Regions from separate parts of the Ramlibacter sp. 2FC genome, predicted to be linked through region 3. Evidence: predicted binding sites of a transcription regulator. Region 3 holds the regulator's gene; each other region holds the start of a gene.

Region 1 (7,640 bases), on a different contig from region 3:
GGTCGATGAGGCCGACAGCGAGGTCATCAGCCAGCCCGCGCCCACATCCCGCATCCAGGTGCCGATGTTGCCCACCAGCGAGGCCGTCCAGATGACCGCGAAGACCCGGCTTGTGAACGGCGCCCAGGGCGAGGCCTGCTTTGCGCTGGCAACGCTAGAACTTGCGACCGTGTCCGTCATGCCTTGCCCTCGCTTCGCCGCGCGTTCGCCGGGTCCGGGCCGGCTGCCCACCCCGCGAAGCCCAGCGCGAACGCGATCGACAGGTGCTCGACGAAGATGTTGGCCTGCTGCATGCGCGCAGGCCCGTCGAAGCGCCAGAACGCATGAGCGATCAGCGTCGCCAGGACCGTGAAGCCCGCCAGGGCCAGGGCCCCGAGCATGGCAGGCCGGCCTCGTCCCAGGATCAGGGCGGCCGAGCCGCCCAACTGGACCAGGATGGTCAGCGCGACCGCCACGGCAGGCAGCGGCAAGCCCAGCCCCGAGGATTCCGCGACGGCTGCCGACAGGTTGGCGAGTTTCGCAATCCCGCTGAACAGGAACGGAAGACAGATGCCCGCGACCAGCGCGCGCCGGGTCCCTGCGCACCGGTTTTCAGCGACGCTTCCATTCGTGGCAGCCAGTGGCCTGGATCCCATGTGTACTCCTTGCAAAATTCACGGTGTCAGAAGGCGCACCCGCAGCCCAGCGCCCCCCAGAACGCGCCACGGTCGCTCGCCGGCGGCTGCGCCAGCGCGGCGAACAGGTGCCGGTGGCCGTGCAGGCCGCAGGGCGATGCGCAGCACGAGGCGGCGTTGCGATGGGCCGCTGCACCGGAGGCGTCTCTCAGGCGCTCGTAGCGCCCCACCGGCGACCAGTCCGGGCTGGGCTTCGGCATCGCGGGGGCCATCTTCTGGAACCCGTCGTCGCCATGCACGACCTTGCCGCCCACCACGGTCAAGACGGCGCTGAGGTCCTTGATGCGCGATTCGGGAATCGCGAAGTAGTCCTCGGACAGCGCAATGAAGTCGGCGTACTGCCCGATCCGGATGCTGCCCTTGCGGCCCTGCTCGGTGGAGAACCAGGCGCTGCCCTCGGTGTACAGGCGCAGCGCCGTCACGCGGTCGATCAGCTGGCGCTGCGGGTACAGCTGCGTGCCGCCCACGGTCTCGCCCGTGACCAGCCAGTGCAGCCCGACCCAGGGGTTGTAGCTCGCGACGCGCGTGGCGTCAGTGCCCATGCCGACTGGAATGCCGGCTTCCAGCATCTTCTTCACCGGCGGCGTGCGCTCGGTCGCCTTTGCGCCATAGCGCTCGAGGAAATACTCGCCCTGATAGGCCATGCGGTGCTGGATCGCGATGCCGCCGCCCAGCGCCTTGATGCGGTCTATGTTGCGCTCGCTGATGGTCTCGGCATGGTCGATGAACCAGTGCAGGCCGGTCAGCGGCACCTCGGCGTGCACGCGCTCGAACACGTCGAGCATGCGGCCGATCGACTCGTCGTAGGTGGCGTGGATGCGGAACGGCCAGCGGTTCCCGGCCAGCACCCGGGTCACCTCGTACAGCTGCTGCTCCATCGATGCCGACAGCTCGGGCCTGGGTTCGCGGAAGTCCTCGAAGTCGGCTGCCGAAAACACCAGCATCTCGCCGGCGCCGTTGTGGCGTAAGAAGGCATCACCGTCGCCGGGCTTGACCAGCTTGGCCCATTGCAGGAAGTCTTCCTTCTCCTGTTGCGGGCGCTGGGTGAACAGGTTGTAGGCGATGCGCACCGTCAGCTCGCCGGCCTCGGCCAGCTTCTGGATCACGGCGTAGTCGTCGGGAAAATTCTGGAAGCCGCCGCCGGCATCGATCACCGAGGTCAGGCCCAGGCGGTTGAGCTCGCGCATGTACAGGCGCGTGGAGTTGAGTTGGTCTTCGGGCGACAGGCGTGGCCCCTTGGCCAGGGTGGCGTAGAGGATCAGCGCGTTGGGGCGTGCAATCAGCAGGCCCGTGGGTTCGCCCCTGGCGTTGCGCTGGATCTCGGCGCCGGGCGGGTCGGGCGCGTCGCGCGTGTAGCCGACCGCGCGCAGGGCGGCCGCGTTGAGCAGGGCGCGGTCGTACAGGTGCAGGATGAAGACAGGCGTGTCGGGCGCGGCCGCGTTGATTTCCTGCAGCGTGGGCAGGCGCTTCTCGGCGAACTGGAACTCGCTGAAGCCTCCGACCACGCGTACCCACTGGGGCGCCGGTGTCCTGGCCACCTGGGCCTTGAGCATGGCCATGGCGTCGGAGAGCGTGGGCACGCCGTCCCAGCGCAGCTCCATGTTGTAGTTGAGGCCGGCACGGATCAGGTGCGTGTGGCTGTCGTTGAGCCCCGGCACCACCCGCCGGCCATGGAGGTCGACGGCCTGGGTCCGTGGCCCCGCATGGCGCATGATGTCCACCGTCGAACCGACTGCTGCGAGCACGCCGTCTTTGACGGCGATGGCCTGGGCTTCGGGCTGGCCGGGGTCCAGCGTCGTGATGCGGCCGTTCACGAACACCGCGTCGGCATGGTCAGGCATGGTTTCCTCCTTGGCTCGAATGCCGGGCGCGCTCGCCGTCGGCGAGGCAGTCTGTTCAATGCCCTTCCTGGGCGTTGAACATGGTCTTGGCGTAGATCAGGCCCAGACCATAGCCGCCGCCGTACTTCTTGGCCACCCCTACGGTCGCGTCATAGGTTTCGCCGCGCGCCCAGTCGCGCTGAAGTTCGAGCAGGTACTGCAGCGAGGTCATTGGGCGCACGCCGGCCTGGACCATGCGCTCCATCGCGCGCTGGTGGGCCTCGTCGGAAACATCGCCGCAGGCGTCGGCGATCACGTAGACCTCGAAGCCCTGGTCGATGGCGGACAGCGTCGGACCGACGATGCAGACCGAAGTCCACAGGCCCGCGAACACCAGGCGGGACTTGCCGATGGCATTGACCCTCACGGCGATGCGTGGATCTTCCCAGGTGTTCATCGTGGTTCGGTCTATCACCTCGGCGTTCGGGAAGGCCTCCTTGATCTCGTCGAACACCGGCCCGGAGAAACTCTTTTCCGCCACGCTGGTGACGATGGTCGAGACGCCGAACACCTTGGCGGCATGAGCCACCAGGGCCGCGTTGTTGCGCAGCTCGATCGCATCGATCGACTTGGTCGCAAAAGCCATTTGCGATTGGTGATCGATCAGGATCAGGGTGTGGTCTTGCGGCGAGAGCAGGGTCTTGCCGGGGGCGGCGACGGCTTGGGCCATGAGGTTCTCCTTTTTGAGGTTGGGTCGCGAGGGCGGCTGCGTGCCTCGCGGGGCTGAAGCTTAGGGGCGTGCCATCACCTCGCGCTTCCATTTTTGTGCGACGTCTTACATCGATATGCGAAAACCCGGGCGCGATGGTCCAGGCTGCGGCATGGAGCGCGCACACTCGAAGACATCACGTCGAGTGAGGGCGCTTGGCTTGCTTGAACACCCGGCGGTCCAGGGAGTAGCATGCGCGCGAGACGCCTTCCATTTGAAGACCTGATCTCCAAACCATGAGGACCAAAGCGGTATTCGGTGACGGGACCGGGCCGCCTTGCGCCCCCGTGGCAAGCACCGGGCTTTGGGTGATCTGTTGGCTCTGGCTGTCCCTGCTGCTCGGCGGTTGCGTCGCACTGCCCGTCCAGGTCGAGCGGGCCCGCTCCGAGAGCATACCCGCCGATGCGTCCACCCCCCTCGGCCGCGCCGCGCGGGATGCGGGAGGGGCGCCGGGGCTGACCGGTTTCAAGCCTCTGCCCGACGGGGCTTCGGCCTGGGACGCGCGGGTGGCCCTGGCGCGGCAGGCCAAGGTCTCCATCGATGCGCAGTACTTCCTGCTGCGCAACGACGAGACCGGCCGGCAGTTCCTGAGGCTGCTGCGCGACGCGGCGGCACGCGGTGTCAGGGTTCGCCTGCTGCTGGACGATTTGTACACGGCGGGCCTGGACGAACTGCTCGACGGGCTTGCCGCGCATCCGAATGCCGAGGTGAGGCTGTTCAATCCCTTCCCGGCCGGCCGGGATGGCTTCTACAGCCGCTTCATCGCCTCGCTGAGCGAATTCGACCGCCTGCAGCGGCGCATGCACAACAAGCTCTACATCGCCGATGGGGCGCTTGCGGTGATTGGCGGGCGGAACATCGCGAACGAGTATTTCGACTTCGACGCTTCGGCCAATTTCGTCGACCTGGACGCGCTGGTGGCCGGCGATGCCGTCCAGCAGGCCGCGGCCACCTTCGACACCTACTGGAACAGCGACGTGGTCTTTCCCCTGCATGCCATCGTGCCGGCCATGGGCGGTCCCGGGCAGCGGCGCGAGCGCTTCGAGGCGCTGACCCGGGACATGGCCGGCGGCCCCCGGCCCGATCGAGCTCCGCCCGGCAACCCGGGCGACCGGCCGCCAAGCGTGGAACTCGCGCAAGGCAGGCTCGCGCTGGTCTGGGCGCCCGCCACGATCCACGCGGATTCGCCCGCCAAGGTGCTGGGCCCCCGGGCGGCCGAGGCGCAGGGCCGGCCGGCGGAGACGAGGAATCTGCGCTACGACATCACGCAAACCATGCGGGCCGCCGACAGGGAGGTGCTGATCGTCTCGCCCTACCTGGTCCCCGGCCGCAGCGGCATGGCGATGTTCCGCGCAGGCTTGGAGCGCCAGGTGCGCTTTCGCGTGCTGACCAACTCGCTGGCCGCCACGGACGAGCCGCTGGTGCACATCGGGTACAAGCGCTACCGCACCGACATGCTGCGCCTGGGCGTGGAGCTGTACGAGCTGAGCCCGGCCGGCGCGCACAAGAGCAGGCGCCTGCAGATGTTCAACTCGAGGGGCCGGCTGCACTCGAAGACGGCGGTCATCGACCGGCGCATCGTGTTCATGGGCTCCATGAATTTCGATCCCAGGTCGGACCTTCACAACACCGAGATGTACATCGAGATCGACAGCCGCTACATCGCGTCGCAAGTGAGCGACATCATCGAGGCGCAGATGGCGCGCAGCTCCTACCGCGTGCGGCTGGCGCCGGACGATTCCGGACTGCAGTGGGTAGACCCGGACGCCGGCGCCAGCGTGTCCGAGGAGCCGGAAACCAGCTTCTGGGACCGCTTCGTCCTGGACATGCTGGCGCCCTTCGCCGCCGAGGACCTGCTCTGAGCCGGGCTGCCGCGGCGGGCGCCCGGCTTCAGATATGGGCCATGATGGGCGGCGCGTGCCGCATGTGCAGCGACAGGCCCAGGGCCGCCATGTGGTTGCTGTTGCGGCCCAGGATGGCATGGGCCAGCGGCAGGAACTCGCGCTCCTCGAAGGCGGCGTGGCCCTGGTACTGGCGCACCAGGTGTTGAACCGCGTCGGCGTCCAGGGCGCTGGCCTGGCCCTTGGCCACTTTCCTCAGCTCGGGCTCGAGCCGGGTCCACTGCGACTCGATGGCGCGGTGCTGGGCCACCAGCTGCTCGACCATGGTACGCACGCGGTCTTGTTCCTCGCCGCGGAAGGCGCTGGCCAGCATGTCCTCGGCGATCTGGCGCGCGCGCGCGGCCGGCCCCAGCAGCGCGGACAGCTCGCCGAACGCATGCAGGTGCGAGACGATGCCCGCGTGGCAGTTGGAAAACTGCTCGAGCGGCGTGTCCTCCCGGGTCTCTTGTGTGCTGCGCGTGGACTTGCCCATGGTGCTGTTCTCCTGACAGTGATACCGCCCCGGTGCGGGGCCCTGGGTTCAATGTAGCAAGCGGGCGCGCGGCCGGCGGGACAATCTGGCCGAACTTTGACCTGCGTCAGGTCTGGCTGGACAGGCCGCGCGCGGCGGTATCAGAATGTGGCGAACCGGCTTGCCTGAGCTTTCTTCCCACATGCCCACCGCCCGCCTCGCCGCCGCCGAGCTGCGCCTGACCATCGATCCGGCGTCGCTGGGTTTTACCGACACCTCGGAGCTCGCGCCCGGTCCGCTGCCCTGGATCGGCCAGGAGCGCGCCGAGACCGCGGCACGTTTCGGCCTGGCCATGGACCAGCCCGACTACAACCTGTTCGTGCTCGGCGAGGTCGGCAGCGGCCGCTCGTCCCTGCTGTGCCAGGCCATGGGGGCCGCCGCCGCCGGCCGCCCGGTGCCGCCCGACCTGTGCTACCTCTACAACTTCGACGCCCCCGAGCGCCCGCGCGCGCTGCGCATGCCGGCCGGCCAGGGGCGCGAGCTGCGCCAGAGCATGGCGCGCCTGTGCAAGACCCTGGAGTCCGAGATCCCGCAGCGCCTGGCCGGGCCCGAGTTCAAGTCCGAGCGCGAGCGCATCGAGAAGGCCCATGCGGCCGAGGAGGCGCGTGCCTTCGCCGAGCTCAGCGCCTTCGCCGAGGCGCGCAGCTTCGCGCTGCGCCGCGACGAGGGCAACCTGGTGTTCACCCTGCGCGGCGAGGCCGGCCAGGCCCTGACCGAGCAGCAGGCCATGGACCTGCCGCTCCCGCGCCGGGCCGAGTTCGACCGCGCCGAGCAGGAGCTGCGCGCCGAGATCAGCCATTTCCTGGACCGCACCCGCCCGCTGGAGCGCGCGCGCGTCGAGGCGCTCGAGGCGCTGCGCCGCCAGCTCGTCAAGCCGCTGCTCGAGCGCGAGCTGCAGGAGATCCGCGTCGGGCTCAAGAAGCACATCAAGGACGCGGTCAAGCTCGGCGCCTACCTGGACCAGGTCGGGCGCGACGTGCTGGGCAACGTCGAGCTGTTCGAGGCCGGCGACCCGGAAGACGAGACCGGCGAGGACGCGCTGGCCTCGGTGCTCGCGCGCTACCGCGTGAACCTGGTGGTGGACAACGACGGCCTGGCCGGCGCACCCGTCATCGTCGAGGACAACCCGCTGTTCCGCATGCTGTTCGGCAGCGTCGAGTACCAGACCGACGAGGACGTGCTGGTGACCGACTTCTCGCGCATACGCGCCGGCAGCCTGCTCAAGGCCCATGGCGGCTTCCTGATGCTGCACCTGCACGACCTGCTGGGCGACCCCCTGGTCTGGGAGAAGCTGCGCCGCTTCCTGCGCAGCGGCCGGCTGCAGATCGAGGAGCCCGGCACCGCCCACGCGCCGCTGGCGGCGGTGCTGCTCGAGCCCGAGGCGGTGGACGTGGAGGTCAAGATCGTGCTGATCGGCTCGGTGGAGCAGTACTACGAGCTGCAGGAGGCCGACCCCGAGTTCGCGCGCCATTTCCGCGTCAAGGTCGACTTCGCCGAGAGCGTGCCGGCCAGCGATGCCACGCGCCAGGCCGCGGCGGCCTTCGTCGCGCACAGCTGCACGCGCATGGGGCTGCCGCATTTCTCGGCCCCCGCCGTGGCGCGCCTGCTCGAGGACGCGCACCGTGCGGCCGACGACCAGACGCGCCAGAGCGCCACCTTCCTGCGCAGCGAGGCACTGGCCATGGAAAGCGCCGCCCTGTGCCAGGCGCGCGCCGGCCGCGTGGTGGACCTGGGCGACGTGGAGGCGGCGCTGCGCGCGCGCCAGCTCCGCCACGACTACCCCGAGCAGCGCCTGCAGGAGGCCATCGCCGAGGGCGAGCGCCTGATCGCGCTCAAGGGCGCGCATGTCGGGCGGCTCAACGGCCTGACCCAGGTGGACCTGGGCGACTACCGCTTCGGCTTCCCGGTGCGCGTGAGCTCACGCACCTTTGCCGGCCACGAGGGCGTGCTCAACATCGAACGCGA
Region 2 (7,640 bases), on a different contig from region 3:
AGGTTGAGCTGGGCCAGGGGCACGCCGTGGTACTGGTCGACGAAGGCCTCGATCTCGGTCTCGAGCTGGGCCTGGTTCACGGCATGGTCGTCGCCGGTCCAGTCCAGCAGCACGTCGGCCACGGCCTGGGGGTCGTGCTCGACCAGGCCCAGCAGCAGCTGCAGCAGCTCCTCGCGCCTGCGTACCGAGAGTCGCCCCACCATGCCAAAGTCGATGAAGGCGATGCGGTTGCCCGGCAGGTAGAACACGTTGCCGGGATGCGGGTCGGCGTGGAAGAAGCCGTCCTCGACGATCATCTTGAGCACGGCGTGGGCACCGCGCCGCGCGAGCTCGGCGCGGTCGAAGCCGGCCTCGGGGCTGAGCGCGTCGAGCTGGTTGCCGGGAATGCCGCCCACATGGTCCTGCACGTTGATGCGCTCGTGGGTGTGCTGCCAGTGCACGCGCGGGATCACGATCTCGGGAATGGCGGCCAGGTTGGCGCCTATGCGCTCGGCGTGGCGGCACTCGGCCGCGAGGTCGAGCTCGCGCCGCAGCGAGCGCGAGAACTCGCGCACCAGCTGGCGCGGCCGGTAGGGCTTGAGCGCCAGCATCTCGGCCTCGGCCAGGGCGGCCAGGCGTGCCAGCAGGCGCAGGTCGGCCTCGATCACCTCGCGTATGCCGGGCCGGCGGATCTTGACCACGACCTCGGTGCCGTCCTTGAGCTGGGCCCGGTGCACCTGGGCGATCGAGGCCGCGGCCACCGGCTCGGTGTCGAAGCGGGCGAACACGGCCTCGGGTTCGCCGCCGAGGTCCTCGCACAGCTGCAGCCGCAGTTCCTCGAAGGGCACGGCCGGCACCTGGGCGTGCAGCTTCTCGAGCTCGGCAATCCATTCGGGGCCGAACAGGTCCGCGCGGCCGGCCAGGATCTGGCCGAGCTTGACGAAGGCGGGGCCGAGTTCCTCCAGCGCCAGGCGCACCTGGGCCGGCGGCTCGATGCGGGCCAGGTCGGCCACATGCTCCCACTTGAGCGCGTGGCCGGCGCGCTCCAGCTGGTCGGCCAGGTTGAGACGGCGCACGGTGTCGCCGAAACCGTGCCGTATCAGTACGCCAACGATGTCGTTGAGGCGTCTGAGATCGCGCGCCGTGCCCAGGGTCTCGATCAGCATGGGGGCATGATAGCCCCGCGCCCTGCCTGCGCCTACCCGGGCTTGGGCGGCATCACTTGGCGTCCGGCAGCTCGATCTTGACTTCGAGCACCTCGAGGTTGTCCTGGCGCTCGAGGTGGACCTTGATGTCCTGCTGGTTGATCTTGATGTACTTGCAGATCACGGCCATCAGGTCGCGCTGCAGGGCCGGCAGGTAGTCCGGCTCGCCGGGGTTGCGCCCGCTGCGCTCGTGGGCCAGGATGATCTGCAACCGCTCTTTGGCCACGCTGGCGGTCTTTTTCTTCTCGCCGAGCAGGAAGGAGAGTAAGGACATGGCTCAGCGCCCTCCGAACAGGCGCTTGAGGAAGCCGGGCTTCTCCGCGTCGACGAAGCGCATGGGGCGGTCCTCGCCCAGGAAACGGTCGATCACGTCGAGGTAGGCGTTGGCCACGTCCGTGCCCTTGAGGTGCACGGCCGGCGTGCCCTGGTTGGAGGCCTGCAGCACGGCCTCGCTCTCGGGCACCACGCCGATCAGCCGGATGCGCAGGATGTCCTGGATGTCCTCGAGCGAGAGCATCTGGCCGTCGGCCACGCGGTTGGGGTTGTAGCGCGTGATCAGCAGGTGCTCCTTGACCGGCTCCTTGCCCGCGATCGCGCGCCGGGTCTTGCTGCCCAGCATGCCCAGGATGCGGTCGGAGTCGCGCACCGAGGACACCTCGGGGTTGGTCACCACCAGGGCCTCGTCGGCGAAATGCATGGCCATCAGGGCCCCGGTCTCGATGCCGGCCGGCGAGTCGCAGACGATGTACTCGAAGCCCATGGCGGCCAGGTCGTTCAGCACCTTCTCGACCCCATCCTGGGTCAGCGCGTCCTTGTCACGCGTCTGCGAGGCGGCCAGCACGTAGAGCTTGTCGCTCTGCTTGTCCTTGATCAGGGCCTGGTTGAGGTTGGCCTCGCCCTGGATCACGTTGATGAAGTCGTAGACCACGCGCCGCTCGCAACCCATGATCAGGTCCAGGTTGCGCAGGCCGACGTCGAAATCGATCACGGCGGTCTTGAAGCCGCGCAGGGCGAGGCCGGTGGCGAAGCTGGCGCTGGTGGTGGTCTTGCCCACACCGCCTTTGCCCGAAGTCACAACGACGATTTTTGCCATCAGTGAAAAGTCTTTCTGAAAAATGTGGGTGGGTGGAATTCAGGCCGGCACAGCACGCAAAGCGACAAGCGTGGGGGTTTCATGGCTGTTCAGGCTTTCAGCGGTTCCATGACCAGCTTGTCGCCGTCCGGGCCCGCCACCAGGCGCACCTGGGTGGGTTGGCCCCAGATTTCGGGCGGCAGCGCATTTTCGCTGGTCCGGTAGATGCCGGCGATGGAGATCAGCTCGGGTTCCATGCTGAGCGCGAAGATACGGGCCTGGCCGTCGCCGCGCGCGCCCGCGATGGCCTTGCCGCGCAGCGGCGCGTAGACATGGATGTGGCCGTCGGCGATCACCTCGGCGCCCGGGTTGACGATGGCGCGCACGATCAGGTCGCGGCCGCGCGCATAGACCTGCTGTCCCGAACGCAGGGGACGGTCTATCACCAGGGCGCCTTGCGGCTGGGCCGCGGCGGGTGCTGCGGCCGGAGCGGGTGCCGGCGCCGCGGCCTGGGTTTTCTGCACCAGGGCGTCGGCGGCAGGCACCAGGCCGGCGGCCTGGGCCGCGGCGAGCTGGGCCGGGCTGCCGCCGCGCACCGCCAGCGGCAGCAGGCGGTAGCCGCGCAGCAGCTCCAGCAGGGCGGGGAAGTCCAGTTCCGCTTCCGGGTCGCTGTCCTGCAGCGGGGTCAGGTCGACCAGCAGCGGGTCCTGGTCGAAGAAGTCGGGGATGTCGCCGAAGCGCTGGGCCAGATCCCTTGCCACGTCAGCCAGCTCGGCCGACTTCAGCAGCAGCGCCACCAGAGGCAGGTTCGCGCTCTTGATCTCGAACGTTGCAGGGGCGCTTCCTGCGAGGGCAACAGGCATGGGAAAAAGGGCACGGAAAGAAGCAAATCTTAACAGCCGGGCGGCCGCCACTTGTGAGCGGGCGCAACGCCGGTCACCAGAGTTTTCAGCGGCGGCAATGGGCCTTGCCGCGGCGCTCATACGGCGGCCTGAAGTTGTTCCTGGTTTTCTTTCTGTTCTCTATTAATTAATAGTCGTAGTAGATAAGGATCGGCTGCTTCTGTGGAAAAGCCATTTTTTCCCAGTCATGTCAGGCACTTGCATGCGATGAACTCATGTGGGCGCCCATGCTTCCGTGGTGTGCCGCAGCCATGAACAAATCAGGGCCACGGGCTTTTTCTGTGGATAAGTGCCTACTTGTCAAAAAACTATCCACAGCTTTGTGCCGCTGGTGCGTTTTCGGGCTCAATGCGCGCCCGTCAAGGCGGCCGCCACGGCGCGCTTGAACGGCGGGCAATGCTGGCCCAGGCGCAGCGCCAGGCCGCGCAGCAGGCGTGCCGGCGGGCTCTCCTGGGTGTACAGGCGCGCGATCAGCTGGGTCGCGAGGTAGATCGGCCGCGAGGCCTGGCGCTGCTCGCGTTCGTAGGCCGCCAGGTCCTGCGGCGCGGCGATGTCGCGGCCGGCGGTCTGGGCGGCGCGCACGCGGGCGGCCAGGCGCTCCACGCCCAGCAGGCCCAGGTTGAAGCCATGGGCCGTGACCGGGTGCATGCCCAGGGCGGCGTCGCCCACGCAGGCAAAGCGCGGCCCGACCAGGCGCTGCGGGTAGACGGCCACCAGCGGGTAGGCGTGGCGCGTGCTGGCCAGGCTCATGGGGCCCAGGCGGCCCGCGAAGCGGCGCGTCATCTCGCGGCCGAAGGCCGGCGGCTCCAGAGTCAGCAGCGGCTCTATGGCCGGCGTGGGCAGGGTGAGCACGACCGAGGCGCGCGGCGCGCCGCTGGCCGGGTCGTCGTTCATCGGCAGCAGGGCCAGGGTCTGGCCATGGTCGAACCATTCCCAGGCCGTGTGCTGGTGCGGCTTCTCGTGGTTCATGCAGCACACCAGCATGCTGCGGCCGAAGTCGTGCTGGTCGGCGGCGATGCCCATGGCGCGCCGCGTTGCCGAGAATCGGCTGTCGGCCGCCACCAGCAGCCGGGCGCGCAGGGCCTGGCGCGGGGCGCGTTGACGCGGCGCAAGGGCCGTAGCCTTGACCAGCCGCCTATTTCTCCAGCATCCACTGGATCACGAACTTGGCGGCAAAGCCCACCATGCCGAAGGCCAGGCCCAGGAACAGCACGAAGGTGCCGAACTTGCCGGCCTTGGACTGCCAGGCCAGGTGGGCGATGATGAACAGCATGTAGAGCATGAAGGCGGCCACGCCGAAGCTGAGGCCGAAGGCGGCGATCTGCTCTTCCGTGTAGCCGAACATCAGGCCTCCCCGGCGGGCGGCAGGCGCTCGGGCAGGGCCGTGGCGTCGACCAGGTCGCGGTAGGCATGCCAGCTGGCATGGCCGAGCAGGGGCACGACGAAGACCAGGCCCAGCAGCAGCGACAGCAGTCCCAGCAGCGTGAAGCCCATGATCAGCGCGGCCCACAGGGCCAGGGGCAGGGGGTTGCTCAATACCGCCTGCCAGCTGGTGAGCACGGCCTGCAGCACCGTGACCCGGCGGTCCAGCAGCAGCGGCATGGCGACCACGCTGGAGGCGAACACCGGCGCGGCCAGCAGCCCGCCCAGCGTGAGCCAGAGCTCGAACAGGTGGTGGCCAGGCGCCAGCACCACATGGCGCACGAAGTCCATGGGCGTGAGCACGGGCTGGGGCGCGAGCAGGGTGATCAGCGCGGCCGAGGTCAGCACCCAGCCCGTTCCCGCCAGGGCCAAGAGCAGGCCGAAGCGCACCAGGCTCCAGTAGCCGGCCGGCTCGCGCCGGCGCCAGCCCTGCCAGCGGGTCCAGGTGGCGACCAGCAGGCGCAGGTTCACCGGCTCGCCGCGCTCCAGGGCGCGGCTCATGGCATAGAGGCTGGTGGCCAGCACCGGCGCGACGACCAGGAAACCCGAGAAGGCGCCGGCCAGCAGCCAGAAGCGGTCGTGCGCCAGCGCCACCAGCATTGCGCCGAAGCTGGCCAGCGCCAGCCCATGGAAGAAGCTGAGCCAGCCGCAGCGCGCGATGTCGCGCCAGGCCAGGGCCAGCCAGTGCAGCGGCTGGTCCAGGGCGATCTCGCGCACCGCGGGCAGGGCCGGTGCGGCCTGCGCGGGCTTCTGGGGAGGCTTGGGGGAAGGGGCGGGCGGCACGGTGCGGCAAGCTTAGCGCGCCTGGCCCCAAACAGGCTTGATCTGTGTCAATTCACGCCGGGCGGCGAGGCGCCCGGCGGATCGCGGCCCTGTAGAGCCGGGCTTCAGTGGCGCGGGCCCATGCCGTGGTGGCCCTGTTGACCGTGGCGGCCACGGCCGAAATGGCGCAGGGTCTGGTCATCGAAGGTCTTCTTCTGCTCGGGCGTCAGCGCGGCGTAGAAGGTCTTGGTGGCGTCGGCGTAGCGGCGCATCTGCTCGTCGCGCTCGGCCTTGAAGGCCTGCATCCGGTCGATGCGCTCGGGCGTGCTGAGCTTCTCGAACTCGGCGCGGTCCGGGCGTGCGCGCGGCGTGGCCGGCAGCTGGGTGGCGGCGGTGAAGGCGGTCCAGGCGCTTTCCTGGGCCGGGTTCAGCTTGAGCGTTTCCTTGAGCTCGGCCAGGTGCTTGGCGCGGTGCTCCTGCATGCGCTGATGCATGCGCGCCGGGTCGTGCGGTTCCATGCGTTGCGCAGCCGGCGGACCGCCGGGAGGAGGAGGCGTCTGGGCGGTGGCGGCCAGGCCCAGGGAGGCCAGCAGGGTGGCGACGAGCAGGTGTTTGCGAAACTGTTTCATGGTGCTTACTTTCCTTGAGAAGAAGCCTGACGGCGCAAGGCGGGCATCAGGTTGAAGGGAAGTCTGCGCGGGCCTTGTATCGCCCCCATGGCGCCTGCATGAGCCTTTGTAAAGTTGCATGAAAAAGGCCGGTAAGCCGGCCTTTTCGATCACGCGGGGCTGGCGCGGCTGGACCCGGACGCGGGTCAGGCCAGGCGGCCGTTGCGGAAATCGTCCATGGCCTGCATCAGCTGCTCGCGCGTGTTCATCACGAAGGGGCCGTACTGCGCGATCGGCTCGCGCAGCGGCCGGCCGGCGATCAGCAGGGCGCGCGTGTCCTGGTCGGTCGCGGCGTGAAGGCAGACGCCGTCGCCCTGGTTGGCCAGGATGGCCATCTGCTGCCGGGGCACGGCCGTGACCTCGCCGTTCGGTGCCAGCACCTCCACGGTGCCGCGGTAGACGTAGAGGAAGGCGTTGTGCTCGGGCGGCAGAGGCTGCTGGAAGGTGGCGCCCTCGACCAGGAAATGCAGGTCCAGGTACAGCGGGTCGGTCGGAAAGCGCGCCGGGTCGCGCTGCATGGCGCCGGCCACGCCGTGCGAGCTGCCGGCGATCACGCGCACATGCACGCTGCCGCGCAGGTCGCCGTCGGCGCCGTCGGGCGTGGTGAACACGGGGATCTCCTCGCTCTGGATGTCGCGGTAGCCGGGCTCGCACATCTTGTCGCGTGCCGGCAGGTTGAGCCACAGCTGGAAGCCCTCCATCACGCCCTCCTCCTGCTCGGGCAGCTCGCTGTGGATCAGGCCGCGGCCGGCGGTCATCCACTGCACGCCGCCGTTTTGCAGCAGGCCCTCGTGGCCGGCGCTGTCCTTGTGGCGCATGCGGCCGGCGATCATGTAGGTCACGGTCTCGAAGCCGCGGTGCGGGTGGTCGGGAAAGCCCGCGCCGTAGTCGTCGGGGTTGTCGCTGGCGAAGCTGTCGAGCATCAGGAAGGGGTCCAGCCGCTGCTGCAGGTCCTGCGTGAGCACGCGCCTGAGCTTGACGCCCGCGCCGTCGCTGGTGGGCTGACCGGTGACCAGCCGTTCGACGCGGCTCGGCTGCTCGACGAAGGGGAGGTGGGCGGGGGTGTTCATGGCCACATGATGCCGCAGCCAGGCGGCCTTGGCCACACCGATCCATGTCATGCGGCCTCGCCCGCGTGCCGGTTCATGCCGCGACCGCGTAGCCTTCCTCGGCGATGGCCTGGGCCAGCGACTCGCGCGGCTGTTCGGACTGGACCTCGACGCGACCCTGGGAGCGGTCTATGCGCACCTCGGCCTGCGGGTCGAGCTGGCGGATGGCGCGGGTCACGGCCTTCTCGCAGTGGCCGCAGGTCATGCCCTGTACAGTGAAGCTCTGGTTCATGGCGTATTCCTCTTTCGATGACTGGGAAAGCATAGCCTGGACCTTGCCATCGTGGGAGGGTCAAGCCCCTGGTCGCCGACCCTGCTTGAGCCAGGGTTGATCCGGCGCAAGGCTTGACCTTCCCATCATGGGAAAGATGAGACTGCACACATGAACACCACGACCACCCCCTCCCTGGACCTGGGCATAGGCGGCATGACCTGCGCCTCCTGCGTGACGCGCGTGGAGAAGGCGCTCAGGAAGGTGCCCGGCGTGCAGGATGCCAGCGTCAACCTGGCGACCGAGTCGG
Region 3 (7,640 bases):
GTTCTCGCTGATCCTGCTGGCGCCCAGCTGGGGCGGCATGATCAACGGCATCATGACCCTGTCGGGCGCCTGGCACAAGCTGCGCGACGACCCCATCCTGCGCTTCCTGATCGTCTCGCTGTCCTTCTACGGCATGTCGACCTTCGAAGGCCCGATGATGTCGATCAAGACCGTCAACGCGTTGTCGCACTACACCGACTGGACCGTGGGCCACGTGCACTCGGGCGCCCTGGGCTGGGTCGGCCTGGTGACCATGGGCAGCATGTACTACCTGGTGCCGCGCCTGTTCGGCCGCAAGCAGATGTACAGCGTCAAGGCCATCGAGGTCCACTTCTGGGTCGCGACCATAGGCATCGTGCTCTACATCGCCTCCATGTGGATCGCCGGCGTGATGCAGGGCCTGATGTGGCGCGCGGTCAATACCGACGGCACGCTGACCTACACCTTCGTCGAGTCGGTCAAGGCGACCTTCCCGTTCTACGTGCTGCGCCTGCTCGGCGGCCTGCTGTACCTGGCCGGCATGCTGATCATGCTGTGGAACACCGTCAAGACCGCCACCGCCGGCCGCTCGGTCGCCGTGGCCATCCCGGCCGCTGCGGCCCATGCCTGAGGAGGAGCACGCACCATGGCCAACCAGACAAGCAGCGGCGGTCTGTCGCACGAGAAGATCGAGACCAACAACTTCCTGATGATCGTGCTGATCCTGATCGTGGTCGCCATCGGCGGCCTGGTCGAGATCGTGCCGCTGTTTTTCCAGAAGTCCACCACCGAGCCGATCGCCGGCCTCAAGCCCTACACGGCGCTGCAGGTCGCCGGGCGCGACGTCTACGTGCGCGAGGGCTGCTACAACTGCCACTCGCAGATGATCCGGCCGTTCCGCGCCGAGACCCTGCGCTACGGCCCTTACTCGGTGGCCGGCGAGTTCGTCTACGACCACCCCTTCCAGTGGGGCAGCAAGCGCACCGGCCCCGACCTGGCGCGCGTGGGCGGGCGCTACAGCGACGAATGGCACCGCATCCACCTGAACAACCCGCGCGACGTGGTGCCGGAGTCCAACATGCCATCCTACCCCTGGCTGGAGAAGACCACCGTCGACGCGGCCGCGCTGCCGGTCCACATGAAGGGGCTGCGCAGCCTGGGCGCGCCCTACAGCGACGAGCAGATCGCCAAGGCGGCCGAGGAGGTCCAGGGCAAGAGCGAGCTCGACGCCGTGATCGCCTACCTGCAGGTGCTGGGCATTCACCGCAAGTGAAGCCGCGCGAAGGACAGAACATGGACATCAACACCCTGCGCTCCGCCGTCACCGTGGCGGCCCTGATCGCCTTCCTTGGCATCTGCGTCTGGGCCTGGTCGCGCCGCAACCAGGCGGGCTTCGAGGAGGCGGCCCGGCTGCCTTTCGGCCAGGACTGAGGCCCGAACATCCAAAGGAAAACAATGAGCGACTTCGTCAGCAACTTCTGGTCGGTCTACGTGGCGGGCATCACCCTGGCCGGCATCATCGCCTGCCTGCTGCTGCTGTGGTTCAGCGGCAAGGCCAAGGCCATGACCGCCAACGACAACACCACGGGCCATGTCTGGGACGGCGACCTGCGCGAGATGAACAACCCCCTGCCGCGCTGGTGGGTGTGGCTGTTCATCATCACCGTGGTGTTCTCGCTGGCCTACCTGGCCATGTACCCGGGCTTGGGCAGCTTCGCCGGCAAATACGGCTGGAGCCAGGCCGGCCAGTACCAGGCCGAGGTGGCCAAGGGCAACCAGGAGGTGGCGCCGCTGTACGCGCGCTTCACCGGCATGAAGCCCGAGGACGTGGCGCGCGACGCCCAGGCCATGGCCATAGCCGACCGCCTGTTCATGAACAACTGCGCCCAGTGCCATGGCGCCGACGCGCGCGGCAGCAAGGGCTTCCCCAACCTCGCCGATGGCGACTGGCTGCACGGCGGTGCGCCCGACAAGATCAAGGAAACCCTGGTCCAGGGCCGCGCCGGCAACATGCCGCCCATGGCGGCCGCCGTGGGCACGCCCGAGGACGTGCGCAACGTGGCCCACTACGTGCTGAGCCTGTCCGGCAGCCCGCACGACTCCTTGCGCGCGGCCCTGGGCAAGTCCAAGTTCGGCGCCTGCGCGGCCTGCCACGGCATGGACGGCAAAGGCAACCCCGCGCTGGGCGCGCCCAACCTGAGCGACGACATCTGGCTGCATGGCTGGGGCGAGAACGCCATCGTCGCCATGATCAACCAGGGCAAGCTCAACCAGATGCCGGCCCAGGCCGGCAAGCTGACCGAAGACCAGATCCATGTGCTGACCGCCTATGTCTGGGGCCTGTCGAACAAGAACGCGCGCAGGGCGCCCTGAGGGGGGTGTCCTTGCAGCCGTCCCTTTCGACGTGTTCGCTGCACCGCGCGGCAAAGGCGTGCGCGGGCAGGCCGCAGCGCTTCAATGAGGGCGATCGCCGCTGCGCGGCGACTTCCCTGCGGTGCTCGGTCTGGCGGCCCGTCGCGCAACTCGCTTTGTTCGCTTCGCTCGCGCCGCTCAAACAAGCGCGACGAGTCAGTTCACGAAGCGCGCTGCGCGCGCGGCCGCCAGACCTGCGCTCCTCGGCGCCCTCAAGGCGCGCTGCGACCTGCCCGCACACGCCTTTGCAGAGGCATGGTTGGCGAGCCACTAGTCCAGCGAAACGGGGAAATCGGCTGTGCGTGAGTGCCTGGCAGGGCCGCAATCGAGGCGGCGGGCGCAGCCGGGTTGGACACCCGGCGAGCACGGCAACGACGAGTGCGGCCCTGCCAGGCACTCACCCGCAGGGCCGGGGTCGCAACGACCGCATGGCGGCGTTGCGCACCTTGCCAAGGCGGCCAGCCTTGGCTGCGGCGCGCGCCTTGCCCTGCGCCCGTTGCGACCCCGGCGCACAGCCGATTTCCCCGTTTCGCTGGACTAGCAGCGAGCGCCGCGGTGTCACTTTGCCGCGGCAGGCGGTGTCCGGTGGGGGCGATTTGTGTGGCGGCGAGCATCGCAGTGGAGTCGGCGCAACGCGCCGACCGCCACAGTATGAGCCCCCGCCGGATACCGCCTGCCGCGGCGCGTGGTGTAGCGCTTGCCAAGACCTTGAGAAGGGCAGCCCGTGAAGCCCAACCAGAGGACGACCACTGCGCGGGTCATCCCCATCGTCGCCGCGCCCGCGGCCGACGAGGTGATGGTCTCGCTCTACGAGGCGCAAAAGAAGATCTACCCGCGCAGCGTCTCGGGCCTGTTCGCACGCTGGCGCTGGGGCCTGGTGATCCTGACCCAGCTGGTCTTCTACGGCCTGCCCTGGCTCGAGTGGGGCCAGCGCCAGGCCGTGCTGTTCGATCTGGGCCTGCGGCGTTTCTACATCTTCGGCCTAGTGCTCTACCCGCAGGACTTCATCTACCTGGCGGCTCTGCTGATCATCTCGGCCATGGCGCTGTTCCTGTTCACCGCCGTGGCCGGCCGCCAGTGGTGCGGCTACGCCTGCCCGCAGACGGTCTACACCGAGCTCTTCCTCTGGATCGAGCGGCACCTCGAAGGCGACCGCCAGGCCAGGATGCGGCTCGACGCTGCGCCCCTGTCGGCCTCCAAGCTGGCGCGCAAGGGCGGCAAGCAGGGGGTCTGGGTGCTACTCTCGCTGTGGACCGGCTACAGCTTCGTCGGCTATTTCACGCCGATCCGCGAGCTCGGCCAGTCCTTCCTGCAGCTGGGCACGGGGCCCTGGGAAACCTTCTGGGTCCTGTTCTACGGCTTCGCCACCTACGGCAACGCCGGCTTCCTGCGCGAGCAGGTCTGCAAGTACATGTGCCCCTACGCGCGCTTCCAGAGCGCGATGTTCGACCGCGACACCTTGATCGTGAGCTACGACGAGGCGCGCGGCGAGCCGCGCGGCGCGCGCTCGCGCAAGGCCGACCCGAAGGCGCTGAACCTGGGCGACTGCATAGACTGCACGCTGTGCGTGCAGGTCTGCCCCACCGGCATCGACATCCGCAAGGGGCTGCAGTACGAATGCATCAGCTGCGCCGCCTGCGTCGATGTCTGCGACAGCGTGATGGACAAGATGGTCTACCCGCGCGGGCTGATCCGCTATTCGACGCAGAACGCCGTGGCCGGCGGCTGGACGCGCGCGCAGCTGCTGCGCCGCGTCTTCCGGCCGCGGGTGCTGGTCTATGCCGCCATCCTGGGCGCGGTGAGCCTGGCCCTGCTGGCCAGCCTGTGGCTGCGCACGCCGTTCAAGGTCGACGTGGTGCGCGACCGCGCCGCGCTGGCGCGCATCGTCAGCGGCGGGCGGATCGAGAACGTCTACCGGCTGCAGATCATGAACGCCACCGAGCGCCAGCAGCAGTTCAGCATCGCGGCCCAGGGCCTGCCCGGCCTCGCCGTGGTGAGCGGCGACAGCGCGACCGTGGAGGCCACCCAGTCGCTGTGGCTGCCGGTGCGGCTGCAGCTGCCCTACGGCGCGGCATCCGCCGGGTCGCACCCGATCCAGTTCCAGGTGAAGACTCTGGACGGCGCGGGGCAGGTGAGTGAGAAGTCGGTGTTTCTGGTTCCGAGGTAAGGAGTGCTCATGCAGGACAGACAAGCGCAACCCTGGTGGAAACACGGCCATGTCTGGCTGCTGATCGCCGGACCGGCCATCGTGGTGGTGGCGGGCTTCGTCACCCTGTTCCTGGCGCTGCGCACGCCCGACCCGGTGATCGGCGGCCATGGGCCGGCCCAGCAGGCCGGGCAGGCCGCCCTGGCGCCGGCCCTGCAGGCGCGCAACCATGCCGCCACCGGCGTGCCCGCCCAGCCGGCTGCGGCGCGGCCCTGAGGCCCGGCTCGACAAGGAGGCCTAGATGCTCGCAAGACGCTGGATGTGGATCGCCTGGCCGGCCTTTCTGGTGGCCGGCGTGCTCGAGATGCTGGTGTTCGCCATGGTCGACCCCGAGGACCTGCACTGGTTCGGCCAGCCGCTGGCGTTGTCGCGCCTGGGCGTCTACACGCTGGCTTTCTTCGTGTTCTGGCTCATGACCATGGCCTCGAGCGCGCTGACCACGCTGCTCTCGCTCTCGCCGTTCGAGGTGAACCGCTGCCCGGTGCCGCCGGACGCACGGCCCGAGGACTGTGCCAGGCAGGAAGGCTGCCGCTGAGGTCTGGAGGGCCGGAAGGGGCGGGCGCAGCCCGCCTTACTGGCAGGACTGGTTGTTGACGATGCGCTTGAGCGCCTCGGTGTCGAGGATGCGCACATGGCGCTGCTTGACCTCGACGATGCCGTCCTCGACGAACTTGGAGAAGGTGCGGCTCACGGTCTCGAGCTTGAGGCCCAGGTAGCTGCCGATCTCCTCGCGCGTCATGCGCAGGATCAGCTCGGACTGCGAGAAGCCGCGGGCATGCAGACGCTGAACCAGGTTGAGCAGGAAGGCCGCCAGGCGCTCCTCGGCGCGCATGCTGCCCAGCAGCAGCATCACGCCGTGCTCGCGCACGATCTCGCGGCTCATGATCTTGTGCACGTGGTTCTGCAGTGCCGTGACCTCGCGCGAGAGCTCCTCGATGCGGTCGAAGGGCATCACGCAGACCTCGGCATCCTCGAGCGCCACCGCGTCGCAGGTGTGGTGGTCGTGCACGATGCCATCGAGGCCGATGATCTCGCCGGCCATCTGGAAGCCCGTGACCTGGTCGCGTCCGTCCTCGGTGGCGATGCAGGTCTTGAAGAAGCCGGTGCGGATCGCGTACAGGGACGTGAACTTCTCGCCGTTGGAGAACAGCATGGCCCCGCGCTTGACCTTGCGGCGCGTGGCCACCACCTCGTCGATGCGGTCCAGCTCCTCGGGCTTGAGGCCCATGGGCATGCACAGCTCGCGCAGGTTGCAGTTGGAGCAGGCGACTTTGATGGCTTGAGGGTTCATGCGTTGGATCCGGGGCGGTGACGCGAGGGACGGTTCGCAGGGTACCCCTTTCGGAGCCGTCCGGCGGGCCGACATGCGGAAAACCTTTCTGACATGCCTCAAATTGTCGCTCGCAGCGCATGGCTGGAAGTTGATCCATGTCAAGGAACCGGAAGCGACCTGGCGGCACAGTAAGAACCATGCAAGATACCAATACAACGGGGCATGTCATCACGCCGGAGCTGTTGCGTCGCTACGACGTGCCAGGGCCCCGTTACACCTCCTACCCGACCGCCGACCGCTTCGTCGAGGCCTTCGGCGAGGCCGACTATGTCCAGGCGCTGGTGCAGCGCCGCTCGGGCGCGGCGGCCATGGCGCTGCCGCTGTCGCTCTACGTGCATGTTCCGTTCTGCGAGTCGCTGTGCTACTACTGCGCCTGCAACAAGATCATCACCAAGCACCACGAGCGCGGCGAGGCCTACCTGCGCTACCTGAGCCGCGAGATCGACCTGCACACGGCGCAGCTGGGCGTGGGGCAGAACCTGAGCCAGCTGCACCTGGGCGGTGGTAGCCCGACCTTCCTGAGCGACGCCGAGCTGCGCGAGCTGATGGCCATGCTCAGGCGCAGCTTCAACCTGGCGCCGGGCGGCGAGTACTCGATCGAGATCGACCCGCGTACGGTCGACGAGGCGCGCCTGGCCGTGCTGGCCGAGCTGGGCTTCAACCGCCTGAGCTTCGGCGTGCAGGACTTCGACCCTGCGGTGCAGAAGGCCGTGCACCGCATCCAGCCGGCCGAGCAGGTGTTCGCCCTGGTCGAGGCCGCGCGCCGGCTGGACTTCGAGTCGGTCAACGTGGACCTGATCTACGGCCTGCCCCAGCAGACCCCCGAGTCCTTCGATCGCACCCTGGCCCAGGTGGTGCAATTGCGGCCCGACCGCATCGCCCTCTATGCCTACGCCCACCTGCCCGAGCGCTTCAAGCCGCAGCGGCGCATCCTCGCGGCCGAGTTGCCGCATCCGGCCGCCAAGCTGGCCATGCTGGCGAGCGCGCTCTCGGTGTTCCCCGAGGGCGGCTATGTCTACGTGGGCATGGACCATTTCGCCTTGCCGGGCGACGCCCTGGCCGTGGCCAAGCGCCAGGGCCGGCTGCACCGCAACTTCCAGGGCTACAGCACCCAGCCGGACTGCGACCTGATCGGCCTGGGCGTGTCGGCCATAGGCCGCGTCGGCGCCACCTACAGCCAGAACGCCAAGACCCTGGAGGAGTATTACGACGCGCTGGACCAGGGGCGTCTGCCCGTGGTGCGCGGCCTGGCCCTGTCGCGCGACGACCTGGTGCGCCGGGCCGTGATCATGGCCATCATGTGCCAGGGCCAGCTCCAGTTCGAGTCGATCGAGCTGGCCTACCTGATCGACTTCCGGAGCTATTTCGCGGCCGAGCTGGAGACGCTGCGCGGGCTGCAGGACCAGGGCCTGGTCGAGCTCGGCGAGGCCAGCCTGCAGGTCACGCCCATGGGCTGGTTCTTCGTGCGCGCCGTTGCCATGGTGTTCGACCGCTACCTGCAGGCCGACCGCACGCGCGCGCGTTTTTCCAAGATCATTTAAAACGCCTGCATGCAGACATCCCTGGCGATCACGGCCGGCCTCATGGGCCTGGTGGGCGGGCCCCACTGCATCGCCATGTGCGGCGCAGCCTGCGCCGGCATAGGCAAGGCCGCCGGTGAGCGCGGCGCCTCGGCCATGGGCCTGTTTCAGCTGGGCCGCGTGGCCGGCT

Evidence for each region. The regulator FNR, encoded in region 3, switches genes on or off when oxygen is low (the NO sensors DNR and NnrR bind a similar motif). The targets are predictions, from matches to a motif close to TTGATNNNNATCAA.
Region 1: a site for FNR is predicted at 5,733-5,746, ahead of FFS10_RS19380 (hemerythrin domain-containing protein). Genes of this name have one in related genera too.
Region 2: a site for FNR is predicted at 5,401-5,414, ahead of FFS10_RS11890 (DUF2189 domain-containing protein). Genes of this name have one in related genera too.

The regions. Positions count from the first base shown of each region.
Region 1 covers NZ_SCMM01000057.1:11,827-19,466, forward strand. Annotated here, with positions in the region: gene FFS10_RS19355 (MFS transporter) at 1-180, opposite strand, end outside; gene FFS10_RS19360 (DoxX family protein) at 177-635, opposite strand; gene FFS10_RS19365 (amidohydrolase) at 662-2,515, opposite strand; gene FFS10_RS19370 (hydrolase) at 2,571-3,224, opposite strand; gene FFS10_RS19375 (phospholipase D family protein) at 3,572-5,125, shown strand; gene FFS10_RS19380 (hemerythrin domain-containing protein) at 5,154-5,636, opposite strand; gene FFS10_RS19385 (Lon protease family protein) at 5,818-7,640, shown strand, end outside.
Region 2 covers NZ_SCMM01000023.1:36,205-43,844, forward strand. Annotated here, with positions in the region: gene FFS10_RS11860 (ABC1 kinase family protein) at 1-1,145, opposite strand, end outside; gene minE (cell division topological specificity factor MinE) at 1,198-1,458, opposite strand; gene minD (septum site-determining protein MinD) at 1,462-2,277, opposite strand; gene minC (septum site-determining protein MinC) at 2,367-3,119, opposite strand; gene FFS10_RS11880 (FAD-dependent monooxygenase) at 3,504-4,289, opposite strand; gene FFS10_RS11885 (DUF2788 domain-containing protein) at 4,294-4,503, opposite strand; gene FFS10_RS11890 (DUF2189 domain-containing protein) at 4,503-5,363, opposite strand; gene FFS10_RS11895 (Spy/CpxP family protein refolding chaperone) at 5,468-5,971, opposite strand; gene FFS10_RS11900 (pirin family protein) at 6,157-7,080, opposite strand; gene FFS10_RS11905 (heavy-metal-associated domain-containing protein) at 7,154-7,351, opposite strand; gene FFS10_RS11910 (heavy metal translocating P-type ATPase) at 7,502-7,640, shown strand, end outside.
Region 3 covers NZ_SCMM01000053.1:3,618-11,257, reverse strand. Annotated here, with positions in the region: gene ccoN (cytochrome-c oxidase, cbb3-type subunit I) at 1-610, shown strand, start outside; gene ccoO (cytochrome-c oxidase, cbb3-type subunit II) at 626-1,252, shown strand; gene FFS10_RS18835 (cbb3-type cytochrome oxidase subunit 3) at 1,273-1,410, shown strand; gene ccoP (cytochrome-c oxidase, cbb3-type subunit III) at 1,435-2,352, shown strand; gene ccoG (cytochrome c oxidase accessory protein CcoG) at 3,116-4,558, shown strand; gene FFS10_RS18820 (nitrogen fixation protein FixH) at 4,568-4,813, shown strand; gene FFS10_RS18815 (hypothetical protein) at 4,839-5,132, shown strand; gene fnr (fumarate/nitrate reduction transcriptional regulator Fnr) at 5,169-5,888, opposite strand; gene hemN (oxygen-independent coproporphyrinogen III oxidase) at 6,068-7,471, shown strand; gene FFS10_RS18800 (sulfite exporter TauE/SafE family protein) at 7,481-7,640, shown strand, end outside.